2 regions of the Paenibacillus sp. UNC217MF genome follow, and region 2 is predicted to be linked to the other one. Evidence: riboswitches for the same ligand, from Rfam matches in the RefSeq annotation. Region 2 holds a riboswitch; the other holds the start of a gene.
What was found. Region 2 has a riboswitch for S-adenosylmethionine ahead of metA (homoserine O-acetyltransferase MetA). Riboswitches for the same ligand answer to the same signal wherever they lie in the genome.
Positions count from the first base shown of each region.

Region 1 (6,882 bases), on a different contig from region 2:
CTGCACGCGTTGTAGCCGAAATGAATAACGTCCATCCCATTTCGAACTTCTCGTGGACGATGGTTCCCATGATGCTGCTGCTGGCTTCCTTCGTTGGCTGCATGCAGTTCACCATGGAAATGAATAAGGCTGCCAAAGCTATTAAACAAAAATGTGGCCAATGGACACTCCTGACAGCTCGCTCCCTGCTCAATATTGTGGCCTCCTTGATCATTACAACGGTCGGCACGGGAATGGTGGCGCTAATGGGTGTTCATTCCGATCAAGGCTTCGGCATAATGTGGCTATTCCAACTCGCTTACGTCATCACGTTTCTATTTGTCTCTCAGCTGTCCTTTTACATCTTCAGCGATGCTGGTGCATGGGTCAATATTGCACTGCTGTCGATCCAGTTGATCACCTCGGGAGCTCTGCTGCCATCTTTCTATCAGAAAATCAGTGAATTTTCCCCTGGTACCTATGCCGTAACTGGCATTATGAACCTAGTGAACGGGGGTCCAGCCATATCGGATTCAATCCATGCGCTCTTGCTCATCTTGACTGTGGTCATCCTGCTGACGACTGTTATTGTTGGAGGGGTACAGTTATTGCCGCGCAAAACAAAAGAACATGGACAGCTAGCTTCGTAAGCAAACTTATTAATGATGCGTAGACACAACAAGATACCGCGAAATACGCATTACATGACAATAAAGCGCCATCCGCCGCATATTAGCGAACAGATGGCGCTTCATTCCTTCCTCACGATACAATTTGCTCCAGCTTCACGATTGCTTCGTATACCTCGTCCGAGGTTACGCCTTCTGGCTTCATCAGCTGTATGGATTCCTGTGGGAGAGTCGCTTGCCGCGCAATGCTCTCCAACGTTGGACGGTCTTCCACAGATAATACAAGGTCACCTAATCGATAAGGTAAGCCCAAATCTTCGTAGAACGGCAGCAAATTCTTCACTTCCGCAACATTATCCTCCAGCACCAATTGAACGAGGGTGCCGTACGCGACCTTGTCGCCGTGCAGCAAATGATGTGTCGCTGGCGCAGCAGTGAGACCATTATGAACCGAGTGTGCTCCAGCTATTCGACCAAGATGATCGCCGAAGCCGCCTACTAAGCCGCCTGTCATAATGATCGTCTCCGCTACCTCTACAAATGCATCGGATAGCTGCTTCTGCTCCGCGTCAAGAATGCTCTGCCGTCCATGCTCCAGAAGAGCGGTCTGACATAGACGCGCTGTAAGATGCGCAACCTGAACAGCGGCTGAACGATGCTTCAAACCACGAATGAGTACATCCGCCTCATACCATTTCGCTAATGTATCGGCAATCCCTGCACGCAGATAATCAACAGGTGCATGCAAGGCAATGCGTGGTTCAAGCAGCACCATAAGTGTGCTTTTCGGAAAAACGGTATAGTGTGTAAATTGTCCTTCTTCGTTATAGAACACGCTGAGCGGCGTCCATGCTGCACAATTCGAGGCGAGCGTTGGCACGAGAATCGTATCCAGCCCCGATGTATTGCCTGCTGCCTTGACCAAGTCCATTACCTTGCCGCCGCCGAGTCCAAGAATGGCATCCGCTCGTTCGGCCTGTGCATAGCATGCAATCCGGTGCGCTTCCTGCAATGTGCATTCCCCTTGATAACGGAGATATAACAGTGTTGTGTTCGTCTCCTTCGGCCAATAGGGCTGCGCCGCCTCCAAGGAGCGATCACCATGCACGACAATCACTCGCTTGTATTGATACGGTGCCAATAATGTATCTAGCTTGTCCAAAATGCCCGCTTCACAATGATAGACTGCCGGCGTACCTCTAACGACGATAGATTGCTCTTCCTTCTTCATCGATGTCACTTCCTTTTCAGCATCCACTCTGGTTTGCCGAAGCCTTTGAACTGTTCATCTATTGTTTTCTCGAATTCGGCAGATTCAACAGCTTCCTTCAAGTCCTTCGCGAATTGCTTGTCCAAATCAGCTGTATTCACAACGACACGATTGCGGTAATCATCCGGCATATTTTCGAGCTTCAGAGCATCGAGCAGGTTCATTTTCGCAGCAAGTGCGAAGTTGCCCGGAACAAGAGACAGGTCAGCGCTGTCTACTGCGCGCGGAAGCTGAGCAGCCTCGATTGGCTGTAGAACAAGATGCTTCGGATTGTCCTTCACGTCCTTCTCCGATACACGCAGTGGATCGATGTCCTTGTTCACGGTAATGAGTCCTGCATCTTGCAGCAAGCCCAATGTACGCGCCAGGTTCGTCGGATCGTTCGCAATCGCTACTGTACTTCCGTCAGCAACTTCATCCAAAGATTTGAACTTAGACGAGTAGATGCCCATTGGTGCCGTCGGTACCGAAATAAGCTCGGACAATTCAATTTTATTTTCTTTTGCAAAGTTCTCCATGTAGATTTTGTGCTGGAACAGGTTCGCATTCAAATCCCCATTCGACAATGCCAGGTTCGGCTGCACATAATCTCCGAATTCAACCAACTCAATGGAATAGCCTTTCTTCTCCAATATCGGCTTAATCGCCTTCGTTATCATATCGCTATAAGGGCCTGCTGTTGCGCCGATCTTGATTGCTTTGCTTTCTTCCTGCTTTGCGTCTCCTGAACCCGTTGATGCGTCTTTGCTGCCGCATCCAGCCAGCAAGCCAATTGCTAGAATAAGAGAAAGAATAAGAGCTGTTTTCTTCATGTTGATGACCTCCGTATATGTTTTTTGTATGGATTTGGTGCCTTATGTCCCTTTTTCAATACCAAAAAGACGGCGTGATCTTGATATTTTTCTTCCGTTGCTTCGTAACGGTTGACTTCAAATGATCGACAGCGAATGCATTATCGCTTGTCTACTTTCTTTGCAATAAAGTCTCCTCCGTACTGAATGATCTGCACCAAGCAGATTAGAATGATTACCGTGGTAAACATTACAGTGTTGTCGTAGCGATAGTAACCGAACCGAATCGCCAAATCGCCGATTCCACCTCCACCGACTGTACCAGCCATTGCCGAATAAGCGACAAGGCTGATTGCTGTAATGTTCACGCCTTGGATGATGCCTGGCTTCGCTTCAGGGAGAAGTACATCCCTAATGATCATCCATGGTGTTGCACCAATGGAGATTGCCGCTTCGATGACACCTTTGTCAATCTCGCGCAGCGCCGTCTCTACCAAGCGGGCGAAGAACGGAATTGCCGCAATCGAGAGCGATACCGAAGCAGCCGTCGGGCCTATCGTTGAACCGACAATGAGCTTCGTCAGCGGCAGCAGTGTCACCAGCAAGATGATGAACGGAATTGAGCGAATCATGTTGACGATGAAGCCTAGCACATTTTTCGTAAACGCATTTTCGAGGAATAGCCCCTTATCGGTTACAAATAATAGAATTCCAATGGGAAGACCCAGAATTATGGCAGCAAACAGCGAAATTCCAACCATATAGAGCGTCTGGACAAATGCCTTGCCCAAGTCCGGCAGCAGTTGGATGATCGAATCACTCAGCATGATGGATGACCTCCAATCGATAGGTTCGTTTTTTGATGTAGTCGAGTGCTTGCCGCAGCTCTGATACTTCTCCATTCAGCTCCAAGATCAGAATGCCTAGCGGGTTGTCATGGATGTATTCAATTTTGCCATGCAAAATATTTGCTCTAACCTTGAAGTTCGTCATTACATCAGTAATGATTGCTTCCTCTGCTTGCGGCGCCACGAAGTGAATCTTCACGATCGTTCCCTTGCAATGCTCAATCAATCGTTCTGGAAGATTGAATTGGAACAGACTGCTGATGAACGAGCGGGTCATCGGATGCTGTGGATCAGAGAAAATGTTATATACCGGCCCCTCTTCTACCACATTGCCGTTCTGCATCACCGCCATCCGGTCACAGACGTCCTTCACCACTTCCATTTCGTGCGTAATCAATACAATCGTCAGGTTAAGCTGACGATTGATTTTCTTCAGCAGCTCCAAGATTGACTGAGTCGTCTCAGGATCCAGCGCAGACGTTGCTTCATCACACAGCAGCACATGCGGTTCATTGGCCAGCGCTCTGGCGATACCTACTCTCTGCTTCTGCCCGCCGCTGAGCTGAGCAGGATATACATCTCGCTTGTCAGCCAAACCAACCATGTCAAGCAATTCAAGGACACGCGGTTCAATCTCTGCCTTCGACTTGTTGTTGGCCTTCAGAGCAAATGCGATATTCTCGAATACCGTCTTGGAGCGGATAAGATGAAAGTGCTGAAAGATCATGCCGATCTTCAGTCTTGCCTGTCGCAAACTCTCTCCTTGCAGCTTCGTCAAGTCAACGCCATCGACGAGGATACTCCCAGATGTAGGTTCCTCCAGCAAGTTGATGCAGCGCAGCAACGAGCTTTTCCCAGCACCACTTCGTCCAATAATCCCGTAAATTTCTCCCCTATTGATTCGAAGAGAGACGTTATTTACGCCGATGACGTTCGATGTCTTGCTTCGGTACTCCTTAACCAAACTCCGAATTTCAATCATTTCACACACCCCGCCATTCTGTTGCTATCACCTGGATGAAAACTAAAAAGCCTCTTTCCCTAAGAGAGAAAGAGGCTGAATTGGCAGTATCGCCACACTTATCTCTCAGAATGGAATCATTCCGTAGGATTTAGCACCGTTTACTCACTGGTAAGGTTGCCGGACGTCATAGGGCCTAGTCCCTCAGTCACTCTTGATAAGGTAGTATGAAGTTGTCATTTGTTGTTGAAGATAATACATCTGAAAATATGAGTTGTCAACAATATTTTCATTTCACTTTCAGAAACAGCACTTCAACAAACATAAATAGACCGCCCTAGGTCAAAGGATGCGGTCTATTTATGCTCCAAAAAGCCTTCCGCCCTTAAAAGCGGCTATTGTGTAGGGGGCGGTTGCCGCCGACTCCTTATTTATTCTTAAAATAGCACTGGGAATATATACATGCAATGCGCTCACACAGCGAGTACCTTACATCACATCATTTACTTCTTTGGTATCCTAACACATCAACACATTCTCTGAATAATCGTTAATGTCTTCGTGATCATGATGATAGCCGGAGAGATGGATTAAATTCCCCTTTCTCAATCAGACCGATCATCTCCTGGCATGGACGGTGTTGACTATTTCCTGCTGTGTCAAGATTTTCTCCACACGTACAATATAGATACATAATTTCCGCCACTAAGAATCACTCTAAATGAGACTGCATCCCCCCGAACAGAGATATAGCGCTTACAACTTCCACTTTACAGATAGGCAAGAAGACAGTAAGATAAGATCACACTAAGTTGTATACAAGTATACTTGTTGTACTTTACAGCATGATCACAGGAGTGAATACAGCATGAAATTAGGCATGATTGGCCTTGGAAAAATGGGTTTCAACCTCGTAGATAACATATTGCAGCACAAGCATCAGGTAGTCGCTTTTGATGTAAATGCTGAACAACGTCAAAAAGCAGCTGACCTAGGAGCAATTCCTGCAGATACAATTGAAGAACTCGTATCGAAGCTGGATGCTCCAAAGATCATCTGGATGATGGTTCCAGCTGGAGAAATCGTGGATCAAGTGGTTGACACACTGCTTCCTCTTCTCTCTCCAGGAGACATTGTCATTGACGGAGGAAATTCACATTATAAACAATCCATCGCTAGAGGCGAGAAAGTGCATGCACTGGGTGCCCATTACTTCGATATCGGAACATCCGGCGGAGTATCTGGCGCAGCTGAAGGCGGCTGCTTCATGATTGGCGGCAACCAAGAAGTATTCGCTACACTTGAGCCACTGTTCAAGGACATTGCGGTAGATCAAGGATATTTGTATGCAGGCAAGAGCGGAAGTGGACATTTCCTGAAAATGGTTCACAACGGTATTGAATATGGAATGATGCAGGCGATCGCGGAAGGCTTCGAAGTATTGGACAAGAGCGACTTCGATTTCGATTACGAACAAGTTGCACGCGTATGGTCCAACGGATCGGTTATCCGCAGCTGGTTGATGGATCTGACGCAAAATGCTTTCTCCAAAGATCCGAAGCTGGACAGCATTCGCGGCGTTATGCAAAGCTCTGGCGAAGGCAAATGGACAGTGGAAACTGCACTGGAGCTGCAAGCAAGCGCACCCGTTATCGCGATGTCCCTCTTCATGAGATATCGTTCGCTTGAGTCCGATTCCTTCCACGGTAAGGTAGTTGCTGCACTGCGCAATGAGTTCGGCGGACATCAAGTGGTAACGAAGGAATAGTCAGTTCCTATTTCGATAGCGAAGATAGAATCACCACAAGCCCGATGGTCGCGCCATGCAGCACCGTGGTACAATCAGAACCAAATCTGTAAAGTAAAGATATGGGTTCAGGAAACCAATCATGAGGAGAGTTCACGCATGATACACTATCCGAAACAGTGGCTGCAGGGCGCATCCCTTGGGGAATCCATCGCCTGTGAGCTGCGATTGCAAATTATTAACGGCTCCATCAAGCCGGGCGAAATTATATCGGAGAATCGAGTGGCTGCCGACTTCGGCACCAGCCGCTCTCCCGTTCGCGAAGCATTGAAAACGCTCTCTAACGAAGGGCTTATCCGCTTGGAGCGCATGGGTGCTGTTGTCTTAGGGCTTAGTCTTATCGACGTCGAAGAACTGTACGATGTTCGCTATCTCATTGAGAGCTTTGTCCAGCAGCGGCTCGCCATCGTGAACACAGATGGTCTGATTCTGACGCTTCTGCAGATTATCGACAAGATGGAACTCGCGGTTAAGTACAATGATGCCGTTGAATTCGCTTATCAGGATTTATCGTTCCATGAAGCGATCATTGCTGCAGCGGAGCATAAACGCATCATGCATCTGTGGACGAGCATTCGACTGATCGTGAAGACCGTC
Region 1 covers NZ_JMLT01000017.1:92,230-99,111, forward strand. The annotation lists gene BP95_RS0110820 (YhgE/Pip domain-containing protein) at 1-629, shown strand, start outside; gene BP95_RS0110825 (iron-containing alcohol dehydrogenase family protein) at 742-1,839, opposite strand; gene BP95_RS0110830 (MetQ/NlpA family ABC transporter substrate-binding protein) at 1,845-2,690, opposite strand; gene BP95_RS0110835 (methionine ABC transporter permease) at 2,831-3,496, opposite strand; gene BP95_RS0110840 (methionine ABC transporter ATP-binding protein) at 3,486-4,499, opposite strand; SAM riboswitch class I at 4,595-4,702, opposite strand; gene gnd (phosphogluconate dehydrogenase (NAD(+)-dependent, decarboxylating)) at 5,347-6,246, shown strand; gene BP95_RS0110850 (GntR family transcriptional regulator) at 6,388-6,882, shown strand, end outside.
Region 1: linked by a shared signal. The riboswitch ahead of BP95_RS0110840 (methionine ABC transporter ATP-binding protein) and the one ahead of metA (homoserine O-acetyltransferase MetA) in region 2 are both predicted to bind S-adenosylmethionine.

Region 2 (6,882 bases):
CCGAGAATCTTAGCAAGCGATCGTCTACACCAATCTGATCCCGAATCTCCTGCGGAATATCCGCATGGGTCTGAACCGCCGGATAAGTCATCAGCGACTCTACCCCACCCAAGCTCTCCGCGAAGGCGATCAATTTCAAGTGGCGCAGGATCGGCTCTACATAAGCTGCATTCTTCAAGCGGAAGGAGAAGATGCCTGTGTTGCCCGACGATTGGCGCTGTTGAATCTCATATCCCGGATGCTGCTCGAGTGCAGGATAATACACATTGTCGATGGCGGGATGCTCTAGCAGCCATTCGGCAATGCGGGTTGCGTTGTACTGATGCCGCTCCATACGAAGGGCAAGTGTCTTCATGCCTCGCATCAATTGATAGGAGTCCGATGGGCTCAGGACAGCTCCGATCGAATTATGCAGGAAGGCGATTTCTTCCGATAACTGCTCCCCTTTCGTTACGATCAGACCAGCAAGCACATCATTATGTCCGCCCAAGTACTTCGTTGCGCTGTGGACTACCATATCTGCCCCAAGTTCAATCGGGCGTTGGAAAAATGGCGTTAGCAGCGTATTATCAACGATAGTGAGAATTCCATGAGCCTTCGCCCACGCCGCTACCTTCTCGATATCCGTTATCATCATCAAGGGGTTCGTAGGCGTCTCTATAAAGACAGCCTTCGTCTGCGGTGTTCTTACAGACTCAAGCGCATCAAAATCATTCGTATCTACATAAGAGGCCGTCACGCCGAAACGAGACATAATCCGCTCCAGCAGACGATAAGTGCCACCGTACAAATCGAGGGAAACAATCAGATGATCGCCTTGACTGAACATCGCGAACAATGTCTGTAATGCAGCCATCCCAGAACTACAGGCAAATCCGGCATCCCCACATTCCAAAGCAGCCGCCGCTTCCTCTAGAACAGTACGAGTCGGGCTCTTCGTCCGAATATAATCAAACCCAGTGCTCTGTCCAAGCTTCGGATGCCTGAATGCAGTTGCTTGGTAAATCGGATAATTAATAGCTCCTGTTTTTGGTTCATGAACCGATCCAATTTGAGCTAATCGACTTTCGATGCGGTAGTTCTCTTCGTTGCGTTCGATCATAGTTGATGAGCCCCTTCCTTGCGCGGTACGGCTTTGCCCAATTCGTAAGGTGTTTCTTGATATACGTAGTAGTTCAGCCAATTTGAGAAGAGGAGGCTGGCATGCGCGCGCCAAGTGGAGTAAGGCTTGCGGGAAGGATCGTTATTCGGGAAATAATTTATCGGAATGTCCATCTCCATCCCCTTTGCAATATCGCGGTCATACTCCCACTTCAGTGTACAGGGATCGTATTCCGAATGACCGGTCACGAAAATTTGCTTCCCATCATGTGTCGCTACCAAATACACTCCTGCTTCTTCCGACTCCGCTAATATTTCTAACTCGGCAATCTTCGCGACATCCTCTCTCCGAAATTCCGTATGACGGGATTGCGGTACAAGAAACATCTCGTCGAAGCCGCGTGTCAGATTCACATTTTCCTTAGTTAGCACATGCTCGTATACACCGAAAATTTTCTGATCCAGTGCATATTTCGCAATTCCATAGTGATGATAGAGTCCCGCTTGTGATGCCCAGCAAATATGGAACGTGGAAGTTACATTCTCCTTAGACCATTCCATAATGCGGCACAACTCATCCCAATAGTCTACATCTTCAAACTTCATCTGTTCGACAGGAGCACCCGTAATGATCATGCCATCAAACTGCTCTCCTTCAATATCTTCAAATGTTTTGTAGAACGAAGATAGATGCTGTGCGGACGTATTTTTTGATGTATGGCTTGCTGGATGAAGGAGCGTCACCTCAACTTGCAGCGGCGTATTGCCCACTAAACGCAGGAGTTGGGTTTCCGTAGTCTCTTTCGTCGGCATCAAGTTGAGAATGATGATTCGCAGCGGACGAATATCTTGATGATAGGCTCTCGTTTCGTCCATGACGAAGATATTCTCCTGGGTCAAAATTTCTTTGGCCGGCAAATGATCCGGAATTTTAATCGGCATTGACGCTCTCCCCCTCGAAAATGGTAATTGGATGGTGTCGGCACATGAAATCACATTGGCCGCAACCGCAAACAGGCCTGACTTGAAACGGCACAAATGGCTAGAGACATACAAAAAAGACCTTCCTCGACTACGAGAAAGGTCATGTTATACATGCTCATGAGCCTCTCTCATCTGTCAGTAACGACTTCCATCGTCCCTGCAAGAATTAGCACCGTGCGTCGCGCTTCATACTGCGCATCGCCGGTTGCCGGGCTTCATCGGGCTTGTCCCTCCACCTACTCTTGATAAGATTGCTTATATGAATATTCATTTGATTTGGCCTTGGTAATAATGTACGGCAAAGAGAAGCTGTTCGTCAAGAGGTGAACACAACAAAAAATCACGATTCCACCCCCTTCGCATACGATACATTATTGACGAATTCCGGCAATGGATTTTGTCTTGAAAGGTTGAAGTACGAGCGTTATACTTAACAAGGTGCGTCGAAGCCTTACTTAATTATTAGAATCGAAGGCAACAATCGTTCCTTCACTGGACGCATGATATATAAAGTCACGTACAATTATTCAAGCTGAGGTGAGTTCGGATGGATGGCGACCCGAGGTCGTTCCGTAGTACGTACGTACAACCGAATATTACGATTCGACAGGCAGCGGCAAGTTCGCAGTCCAATGTCGGGATTCGTGCCTCTGCAGAGAACCTAGTTCACTAATTGTGCCTAGGCTTATATCACGTGCGCGAACGACGGACTGCGCATGCCCAGCCTTGTTTCGAGTCGTCTGGTAACATTTAGACGATGCGCATGTCGCAATGGCGACAGCGTCAAGGAGTGAGTGCAATGAAAATCCGTCTGGTCAACGAGGGCGTCTTCACGACTGAGGAAGATATCAATGTCACATTAACACCGCCAGAGAATGGCTTCTACTGGATCGATGCTGACATTGAGGATTTGGTCGTTCTGCAGCCATTATTCAACATGCATGATTTGGCAGTTGAGGACTGTATGAGTGAAGAAGAGCAGCGTCCCAAAATCGAAATTTATGAAGGTCATTATTTTATCGTGTTCAACAGCATTCGCTTTGACGATGAAGAGATCTTTTTACGCTCATTGAACATTTTCCTCGGCAAACATTTCATTATTACCGTAACGAAGCAGAAGATTAACGAGCTGCGTATGGTGAAGCCTGTATTGTGGGAGCAGCAAGCGAGTACGCCTGACCTTATGCTCTACCTGCTCATTGACTTGGTTGTCGACAACTACTTCACAGTAGGAGATCGAATTGAAGCGAAGATCGACAAGCTTGAGGAAGAGCTCATTATGAGCACGAAGAAAGAACATCTCAATGAAATCATCAGCTTGCGAAGTGAGATTCTGTGGCTCAAGAAGGGTCTTGGCCCTCAAAAAGAGGTACTGCTTGTCCTCTATCGTAAGGAATTGCGGCTGATCGGCGATGACCTGCAGAAGTACTTCCAGGATATTTACGAGAATGCCGTCAAAGTATCGGAGACATTCGAAACGTTCCGCGACCTCATGGGCAACTTACGTGAGTCTTATCAGCTTAGCATTGCGAATCGCGCAAACGATATTATGAGAGTGTTCACAGCGATTACAACTATATTCATGCCGCTAACCTTAATAACAGGGATCTACGGCATGAACTTCGGATATATTCCAATTATGGACTGGGAGTACGGCTCCTTGTATATGATCGGATTCATGCTTGCGCTTGGTATCTTTATGTTCTACTTATTCCGCAAGAAAGACTGGATTTAATAATCAGCGGGGGGTGTTCTAAAGTCATTTGATAATGACCTTGGACACCCCCGCTTTGTTTTCTTTGCATTACCGTATTCCCGATTATCCCCATTTGCTCACCTTGTTCGCCGATGACGAAAAACGAAGCCAACCACTGCGAATTGTTTTTCGCTGCTTTCCAAACAAAATAGCACGACGCCCCTAAACTAGCCTAAACAGCAGAATAAATTCATTAACGAGCTCGGGCATACGTCCTTCGAATATGTGGCATTCGTCAGCTTGCTGCTTGTGCAACGCTGCTGCTTCTCGCTCTGCTTCGATGCAGAAGCCGCAGCAATCGAATCTGCTCATAGTTCGCTTGTACCTCGGCATAGGATTCGTCCAATGCCGATTCTCCAAATGCCTTCACATAGATTGGCTTCAAGTATTCATCGCCCAGTTCATCGAATGCCAGCTCTATCGTTGCCCGCTGCTCTTCCGGCATAGATTGAAGCTCCGATTCAACCAGCATGCACACATTATAGCCTTCACGTTCTACCGTCTCAATGCGCATAATGAGTTCACGCCGATCTACCTGAAGAAGCTCTATCAATTGCGCAATCGATAACTGCTGCTGCAAGCCTTCCAGCAATACACGGCGGTCTGTCAGCTTGGAGAGCTCTTGATTCTGCTTCGATTCCCATTCGGAATAGACCCACTTCGCGAACTCCTCTTCGGATACAACGGAGGATATCCAATCCAGCGGGAAAGTCGATGTCCTCTCAAACCCCTTCGCAATTGCAATGATGTCGGCTCCATAGGATGCCAGCTTCGCTTCCCCGAATCCAGGAAGCTGCTTCAGCTCTTCCAAGGTGTGCGGAAGCAAGGCACTGACCATACGCAGCATACGATTCGTCGCAATCCAATAAGGGGCCCGGCGCAGCTTGCTCGCCGTCTCCCTACGCCACTTCGCAAGCTGTTCATATACCTCGGATCGGGCATATAAATCCGCATAGCAGGCAATCCATTCATTGCGTTCCTTCATTCTGCGCTCGTGTATATCGGCCTCCGGCACAAACCCAATAGTCAGACGGTACCCAGCGTGCAGCAAACGCGCCATGCCACGCCGCATAGCCGCCCGCATCTCAGCCCATACCGTCCCCTCGAACCATACTTCGGCAGGCTGTCCATCTGGTTCCCAGAGTAGGATCCACTTCCCCTCATCTACTCCAGCCGTAACTAATCCATATGCGGTATCATGAGAAGAATCTACTCCCCTCTTCCGCTTACGAGAAGACACCATCTCCCCATCCTCCAGCACCATTCGCTCTAACCTGGCCATCCATACAATTTGCATCAACTACGCCCTCCCTATTCGATAGACTTGATAATGATACAACCTCTCCGATTGCTGCACCTTCTATTCACTTCTTTCGGACAAAAAAAGAAAGCACCTCATCACGGTACGTATATACGCATCGCAATGAGGTGCTTCCTCGTCCTAGTTATGAATTTATTACCATTATAGCATGCTCTTCTCCAGTGTCAATTCCTGTATTTCTATTTCTAAATGTTGGACGCTACTATATAATAATATCATCTTATTGGAGCAGCAGATAAGGGAGGCTAACAATGAGCAATCATGATCTTGATTTTCTATCGGACAGCACAGAGACGACAACAACACGCTTCGTCACCTTCGTAGGGCACAGCTATCGGCGCTTTGATTTGGCGATTACATCTACAGGCCGTTTTTACGGCAAGAAGCTCGTTACCGACTTGCAGAGCGGGCTGACCGCCATTCTCGGGCAGGACGATCTCAAGGAAGAAGGCTATTTAGAATCCTTTTATCGCTTGTCGGAGGAAGAGGGAGAAGAGCTTCGCGGCTTCCTGTACATGGTCATAGGCGAGGCGCATTTCACCGATTAAGCTGATGACTTGGATTCACGAACCCAACCTTCATACAGCACTTATGATCAAAAAAGGGAGGAGCTTCTGCTCCTCCCCTTCATTCTACCGCCCATGTTCGTTACATTCCGACGTACGATATCATACTTTTCATTTCTAGACGCTCAAATATTGCACTGACGGACTCGCGCTCTGGCGCAAATACACAGACATCCATCTGGCACTCTACCGGCACATCGCAGTTGATGCGCGCAAGCTGTCGTGACAAATGGAGCATCTCAAGGTCGGACTCAATCTTCGTCCGTACACCCTTCGCAAGCTCCGGCAAATTCTCCAATATTCCCTCAATGCTCTGATATTGCTGGATCAGCTTATGTGCTGTTTTCTCACCTATCCCTTTCACGCCTGGATAGTTGTCCGCAGTATCTCCCATAAGCCCCTTCACATCAACCACCTGCTCTGGAGTCAGCTGACGCTCCTCCATGAGTGACAATGGCGAATAGACTGCATAATTGCCATGCCCCTTCTTCATGATGATCACAGTCGTCCGTTCATGAACAAGCTGCAGCATATCGTGGTCGCCTGTCAGGACAAAGACATGCATATCATCACGGAATAAGCGCGACAAGGTTCCGATACAGTCATCTGCCTCGAATCCTTCAGCCGATATATTAGGGATGCCGAATCCATCCATTACATCCCGAATGAGTTGAAATTGTGGTACCAGATCCTCTGGGCAATCGGGACGATTTGCTTTGTACGCTGTGAACTGTTCTGAGCGAAATGTCTTGCTCCCGAGATCCCAGCAGCATGCAATATGAGTCGGCTCGAACCGTTCTACCGCATCCCAGAAATATCTCATAAAGCCATACACCGCATTCGTTGGTGTTCCATCCTTCATTCGACGAATAGAACCGCCGTACGCAGTAGCGAAATAGGCGCGAAATAAGAGCGCCATTCCATCAACGAGCAGTAAGCGCTGCTCCTTATTATCATTCAATTGTACTTCCATCGGTATGGATTACCCCTTTCGCTTCAATGCCTATCGTCAAGTATATCATAATTCCTACAATCACTAGATAACGGATTCTGCCAAGCAAGGAACCCATACTCATTCTTTCTATTTATGCTACAAATGAGACATTACATCATCAAAAGTCACGATCCCGACTAACCGACTGTAATAAATAGTC
Region 2 covers NZ_JMLT01000010.1:176,279-183,160, reverse strand. The annotation lists gene BP95_RS0108130 (aminotransferase class I/II-fold pyridoxal phosphate-dependent enzyme) at 1-1,102, opposite strand, end outside; gene metA (homoserine O-acetyltransferase MetA) at 1,099-2,043, opposite strand; SAM riboswitch class I at 2,211-2,337, opposite strand; gene corA (magnesium/cobalt transporter CorA) at 2,885-3,820, shown strand; gene BP95_RS0108115 (HRDC domain-containing protein) at 4,077-5,138, opposite strand; gene BP95_RS0108110 (DUF3055 domain-containing protein) at 5,414-5,710, shown strand; gene BP95_RS0108105 (5'-3' exonuclease) at 5,811-6,701, opposite strand; gene BP95_RS0108095 (CBS domain-containing protein) at 6,819-6,882, opposite strand, start outside.